One region of the Janthinobacterium sp. SUN026 genome, then DNA from elsewhere that is predicted to be linked to it. Evidence: predicted binding sites of a transcription regulator. Region 1 holds the regulator's gene; each other region holds the start of a gene.

The links. Region 1 encodes FNR, which switches genes on or off when oxygen is low (the NO sensors DNR and NnrR bind a similar motif). Its sites were predicted from a motif close to TTGATNNNNATCAA; they were not measured.
Region 2: OX459_RS15035 (PAS domain-containing methyl-accepting chemotaxis protein) is a predicted target of FNR. The motif match lies at 970-983, and genes of this name have one in related genera.
Region 3: OX459_RS23605 (IPT/TIG domain-containing protein) is a predicted target of FNR. The motif match lies at 917-930, and genes of this name have one in related genera.

The regions. Positions count from the first base shown of each region.
Region 1 is NZ_JAPQNU010000003.1:733,170-735,441, forward strand. It holds gene OX459_RS18040 (response regulator) at 1-607, opposite strand, end outside; gene fnr (fumarate/nitrate reduction transcriptional regulator Fnr) at 857-1,615, shown strand; gene OX459_RS18050 (FixH family protein) at 1,740-2,264, opposite strand.
Region 2 is NZ_JAPQNU010000003.1:69,265-71,536, forward strand. It holds gene OX459_RS15035 (PAS domain-containing methyl-accepting chemotaxis protein) at 1-859, opposite strand, end outside; gene OX459_RS15040 (DEAD/DEAH box helicase) at 1,298-2,272, opposite strand, start outside.
Region 3 is NZ_JAPQNU010000006.1:52,364-54,635, forward strand. It holds gene metH (methionine synthase) at 1-510, opposite strand, end outside; gene OX459_RS23605 (IPT/TIG domain-containing protein) at 1,152-2,272, shown strand, end outside.

The sequences.
Region 1 (2,272 bases):
TGAGGATGAAGTAATAGCCGTTCTTGCCGATCTTTTCCGAGCGCAGGCGGCCCAGCAGGTTGTCCTTGTACAGGCGCAGCACGCCGATCACCACGCCGGCCACCTGGCCATCGGCGGCCAGCACGGGCGCCACCATCTGCACGATGGGCATGCCGCTCGACTTGCCCAGCATCGGTTCGGTGATCATGGGCTGGCGCGTGCGCAGGACGGTCTGGAAATACTCGCGCTCGGCGACGTTGATGCCGGCGCGCCCCGCTACTTCCGGCATGTCGGCCACGACGGCGCCATGCGCGTCGAGCACCAGCACGTCATCGAACAGCACCAGCATCGAGCGGCGCGAATAGTATTCGCGCAATTGGGCGGGCCGGGCGATCAATTCCGGCGGTTGCTGCCTGGCCGTCAGGGTGACGATCTGCAGCAGCATGCCCAGCTTGTCGTCGAGCTCGGCGGCGGTGCGGGTGATCAGGGACGATTGCTGGCTCAGCAGGACTCGGGTGAAGTCGTCGCGCATGTGCTGCACCTGGATCATGGTGACCAGCGCGATCATGGCGATCGAGGTCAGGCTGGTGGCCAGCGCGACTTTTGCTTTAATGCCGAGAGGCTTCATGATTTCCTTTTCAGTACCGGGCGGCACAGGCGGCAGATAATGCTGTCAGGAATTTTCCTATCAATACCCCAGCTTGGCAAGCGCCACCGCGCAAATTGCCCGCCCCATACGGGCTTTTGACGATGTTGCCATATAATTAAAGGCTGGACGTCGTTTATTCGCCGAATTTACGGTGAAATTGGCATACGGCAACCCTGTATGCGGCTGTATGCAGTAAACTTGTTGTTGCATTTTCTAAAAGGTACCGACATGACTGAAGCGCTACTCACTCCAACCTTGCCCACCGTGAACGTGGAGGCGTTGCGTGCGCGATGCTCGACCTGCAGCATGCATCAATTGTGCCTGCCGATGGGCCTCGATGTGGGCGACATGGACAGGCTGGATCAGATCATCGGCCGCCGCCGCAAGATTGTGCGCGGCGCCTCGCTGTTCCGCATCGGCGACTCGTTCCAGAACCTGTATGCGATCCGCCTGGGGCATTTCAAGACGTACCAGATCAATCCGGGCGGCGAAGAGCAGGTGACGGGCTTCCAGATGGCGGGCGAACTGCTGGGCATGGACGCCATCAGCGCCGACCGCCACCACTGTAATGCGGTGGCGCTGGAAGACAGCGAAGTGTGTGAAATCCCGTTTTCCAGCCTGGAACAATTGCTGGGCAATATGCCGACCCTGCTGCGCCATTTCCACCGCATGATGAGCCAGGAAATCACGCGCGAGCAAAGCGTCATGCTGTTGCTGGGCAATATGCAGGCGACGCAGCGCTTTGCCGCCTTCATCGTCAACCTGGCGTCGCGCTATGAAGCGCGCGGCTATTCGGGCAGCAATTTCCAGCTGCGCATGTCGCGCGAGGAAATCGGCAACTACCTGGGCCTGACCATCGAGAGCGTCAGCCGCCTGCTGTCGAAGTTCAAGAAGGAAGGCTGGCTGCGCGTCTCCAACCGGGAAATTGAAATCCTGCAGCCGGCGAAATTGAAGGCGATTACGGCCGGCACGGACACCTGCAAGTAACAGCACCGTCAAAACCTGCTGCACGTCGCGCTTTGCGGCCTGCGATGCTCGCTGTGCTATAGCACAGCTGCGCTTCTCAACCACAAATCACTGCCGCTCGCTACGGTTTTCCCGGCGCTGTACGTTATAGCTCTTCATCCGCATGCAGCGCGATGCTGCGCTGCAGGGGCCAGGTCCAGATGCCGGACAGGCGCCACTCGCGTTTGTCGTTTTCCACCAGCACTTGCCAGCGGCTGCGCTCGAGCATCGGCAGCGCCACGGAAAAATTGCCGGCCGCGTCGGGCTGCACCAGCACCTTGATATCCTTTTCCGGCAGGGTCGCATGCGCCAGGTGCAGCTGCAAAGGCGCCTGATAGGCCTTGCCGAAGCTGTGCACGGAACCGGTCAGGCGCGCTTGCGCCACGTCATACGACAGGCGCGTATCCATCGCCAGGTCGCTGGCGATCGTGTCGCGCTTCAAATCCTGGTTGATCGCCTTGCCCTGCTTGTAATAATCGCCCACCACCAGCGCATCGGGCTGCGTAAACGCGATATAGCCCATGAAGCTGCCGACGACCACGGACAGGCCGGGGCCGATCATCAGCAGCCATGGCCAGCGGTGCTTGTACCACGGTGCAACGGGTGCTTGCAGTTTCAGACTGTCGGACATGATATTTC
Region 2 (2,272 bases), 660 kb from region 1:
TGGTGATGCGGATATCCTCGAAGTTGGCGCGCACGTCGCCGATGATGCTGTGCAAGTTGATGTTGGTCTGGCGCAAGGCCGCCATCAATTGACCCATGTCATCGTCGCGCACCTTGTCGATGACGCCCGTCAAGTCGCCGCCGGCCATCTTGCGCGCCACCGTGATGGCGTCGCCCAGCGGGGCGACGAGGGAATTGTGCAGGTGGGCCCAGAAATACAGCATCAGCGCCACGGCTGCGGCGGCGGCACCGCTGAGCCAGCTGCGCGTGGCCGTGCTCGTGTCGCCGTCGATATTCCACACGGCGCAACCGAGGATGGCCAGCACCACGCCGAAGACGATGCAATGCAGGGCCAGGTCTTGCGACAGGCTCAGCTTGCGCCACTCGGCCAGCTTGGCGGCCCAGCCCTGGCGCACGACACGGCCATTGCGGATCGCCAGGTTGGCGGAATTGCCGTCTTTGAAACTTTTATACAGGGCTGCCGCTTCGTTGATCTGCTCGCGCGTGGGCTTGGTGCGCACGGACATATAGCCGATCGGGCGGCCGCTTTCGATGACGGGCGTGATATTGGCGAAGACCCAATAGAAATCGCCGTTCTTGCAGCGGTTCTTGACCATGCCGGTCCAGGGCATGCCCGTCTTGATGGTGTCCCACAGGTCGGCAAACGCTTCGGCCGGCATATCGGGATGGCGCAGGATATTCTGTGGCGCACCCAGCAGTTCCATTTCTGAAAAACCGCTGACTTCAATGAAATACTGATTGGCGTAATTGATGTTTCCCTGTAAATCCGTGGTGGAAACAATCGTCATGCCTTCATTTAATACGTATTCATTTTGCGTGATAGGCGTATTGACCCGCATCGTCGCTCCTCTATTTTTTTTCAACTAGCATAACAAAAACATAAAAACAATATACCACATCAAGCACCCATGATATATCGCCTCGGCGACAGTGACGCCAGTCAAACAATTTAATAAAAGTCAATTCATTTATGTTTTAGGATTTACTTTGATTCAACTTGATTGATTTTATTGAAATGCAAAATTTAAATTGCGTGCATATACAATAATTAATAAAAAATTATGTATCGATGCAGCAGGCAATAAATATGGCGTTTGCACCGATAAAAATATGCAAAGGAGCCGTGGCCATTGCCGGCAGATGGCGATACCTGCCGCCAACCATAACGCGGCAACCATGTTTATTTCTTGAGGGAAAATAAAAACTGGCGCGAATGCGCCAGTGGGGGATGTGTCTCCAATCCGCGACACAGGCGCCGGAGCGCCCGTGGGGATGGCTTACTTGTACGTTTTACGGGGTGGCGACTTCGGACGCGGCGGCGCAGGCTTGCGCTCCGTCGTGCCATCGTCCAGGCTGATGCGCAGTTTCTGCCCCGAAACGACGACCGATTTCAGGTGGTCGAGGATTTCCGGCGGCATGCCTTCCGGCAAGTCCAGCACGCTGTAGTTGTCAAAGATATCGATGCGGCCGATATGCTTGGCTTCCAGGTTCGCTTCGTTGGCGATGGCGCCGACGATGTTGCTTGGCGTTACGGCGTGCTCACGGCCCACTTCGATGCGGTAGGCCGTCACGCCCGGGCGTGGACGTTCCTTCTTCGGCGCGCGCGGGGCAACTTCGCCCGCGTCCGCCGGTGCATCCTTGAACGCTGGCGCGGACTTGGCGGCGAACGGCTTGCGCGGCGCGGCTGGCGGCGCCAGATCCGGTGCGTCGCCGTCGCGGCTGATGCGCAGCTGCTGGCCCGCCACCCACACGGTTTTCAGCTGGTCCAGCAATTCTTTCGGCATGCTGTCTGGCAAGTCCAGGACGCTGTAGTCGTCATAGATTTCGATGCGGCCGATGTTTTTCGAATCGATGCCCGCTTCGTTGGCGATGGCGCCCACGATATTGCCCGGTTTCACGCCATGCTGATGACCTACCTCAATGCGGAAGGTTTGCATGCCGGCGTCGGCTGGACGCTGGATGCGTTCCTTTTTCGGGAAGGCCGGGCGCTCGCTGCGCTCGTTGCGGTCGAAGCGGTCATTGCGTTCGAAACGGTCATTGCGTTCAGGGCGGTCAAAGCGGTCTTGACGCGCAGGACGGTCGTCTTGCCACGTGGCTTGCTCGCGCGCCTTGTTCTTGTCCAGCAACAAAGGCACATTGCCACGCGCCATCTTCGCCAGGGCGGCGGCGATTTCGATGGCGGGAATGTTTTGTTCGCGTTCGAAATCTTCGATCAGCGACTGGAACTGCTCCAGTTCGCCCAGGGCCAGGGT
Region 3 (2,272 bases), on a different contig from region 1:
GCGTGCGGCCGGATCGTTCACGTCGGGTGAGATCGACGCCGTCTTCGGCGTGGGCCCCAGGGCGCCGGCGACGAAGCGCGGCTTGTCCGGCGTGGAATATTTATCGCAGGCGGCGCGCGCCAGCTTGGCCGCCTGAACGTTCATTTCATAGGCCAGGTGGGCCATGTGGTAATCGTCTTGCGCGATCGTCGTGGCGCCGAAGGTATTCGTTTCGATCAGGTCGGCGCCGGCCGCCAGGTAACGCTCGTGGATTTCCTGGATGATGTGCGGCTGCGTCAGGGTCAGCAACTCATTATTGCCCTTGACGAACAGTTCGCGCGCGCCACTGTCGGCCGGCGCGGCGAAATCGATGAAGCGGCCGGCGGGGCCGCCGCGATACGCTTCTTCGTCGAGCTTGTATTGCTGGATGATCGTGCCCATGGCGCCGTCGAGAATCATGATCCGCTGCGCCAGAATGGCGCGCAAGGTGGCTTCGGTCGGGGACATGGCGGGGATCACGGTATCGTTCATTTCATGCTTTCAATAGGCAAACGGGCGGCGGCGCGGCGACAAGACGTTACGAGGCGGATGCGGGTCAGCAGGATCAGCTGACGGAGAGTTGCCGGCCGGGTAGGGCAGGCAGAAGGTGGCAATCGCCTGATTTCACCGGGTCTAAAATTATACGGCATCAGACTGCTTTGGTTTTAAGCAAAAGCGGCCGTTCGCCCCACGGCAGGCCTTCTTGCAACACATCGCCTGCCGCCACGCCTGCTTCTGAAAATTACATTCCTGAAAATCTTACTCAAAACGTTAATTCTTCCAGCAAAGTTGGCAGAACGATATGGCGTCTAGGCTGTGGAAAAATTTCCACATTATTTGCGCCGCATCAGCATATTTTTAATGAGTCGAATGGCAATAGCTGCAAAGGAAAGTAATTTTGATTTTAGCCAACACAGAGTGAGGGGAATAATGCTCAGAATAAAGTTTGCTAAGCAGATATTTTAATTATTATCAAAACCAATTGAATCAAAAGCATTAATAGTTGTCTTTGGGAATCGAACTAAACCATAATATTGGTTCTTCGAAATTAAATTCTCACCAAAAGTCACCAATATGTCACATTTATCTCGTGTCCTTCCCGGCATCGCGCTGCATCAACATGGTTGCCAGCCATGAAAAACCATCTGCTTGTCGCATTGTTTGTCATGCTGGGCCTGTCCGCCTGCGGCGGTGGCGGCGGTGGGGGCGGCGACACGGTGGTGGCGACCACGTCGGGCACGCCCGTGCTGCTGCCTGCCGTGACGGCCGTTTCGGCGGCGAATGTCGCCGTCGGGGGCAGCCTGGTACTTACGGGCACGAATCTGAGCCGCGTGACGGCTTTCCAGGTGGGCGGCGTGACCGTTGCCACCAGCGCCGCCAGCGATACCAGCATCACCCTGACCATGCCGGGCGTGCCCGTATCGGGCGCCTTGAGCCTCGTCAGCGCCAGCGGCACGGCGGCCACCAGCTATAACGTCAATGTGTACCTGCCCTTGAGCGTGGGCAGCGTCGCACCGGCGACGGGCGGCGTCGGTTCCAGCGTGACGATCACGGGCGGCGGCATGGGCGCCGTGACGGCGGTGCAGTTTGGTAATGGTGCGGCGGCAACGCCGCAAAGCCAGACGGCCGGCAGCGTGACGGTGCTGGTGCCTGCGGGCGCGGCGACAGGCGCGCTGACGGTGCGCGGTCCCTACAACGATGTGCTCAGCGGCGACACGTACACGGTGCTGGCCAGCGTGACGGTGACGTCGATCACCTCGGCCGTCAACAGCGGGGGCCTGTCCGTGACGGTGCAGGGCAGCAATCTCGACCAGGTCACTTCGGCGTCGGTGGGCAATACGCCGGCCGTCATCGTCAGCGCCACTGCCAGCCAGCTGCTGCTGTCCGCGCCGGCCGCGGCCACGGGCAACGTGATGCTGGCGGCTGCGTCGCGCATCGCCGTGAATGCGGGCACGGTGTCGGCCTTTACCCTGGGCAGCATTGATTTCGCGCAAGTACTGAATTTGAATGCCAGCAATACGGCCTTGCGCCTGACGCGCGGCAAGCCGGCCGCCGTGCGCGTGTCCGTGCTGGCCGGGCAGGCGGGTCAGGCCAGCCCGGCGGTCACCTTGAATGCGACCGCCGCCAATGGCAGCAACCTGGGCAGCATCGCGATGACGGGACCGGCGCTCTTGCCGACGACGAAGACCGATGACAGTTTCAACGGCAATTTCAGTGCCGTCCTGCCTGCAGGCTGGATCTTGCCCGGCGTGCG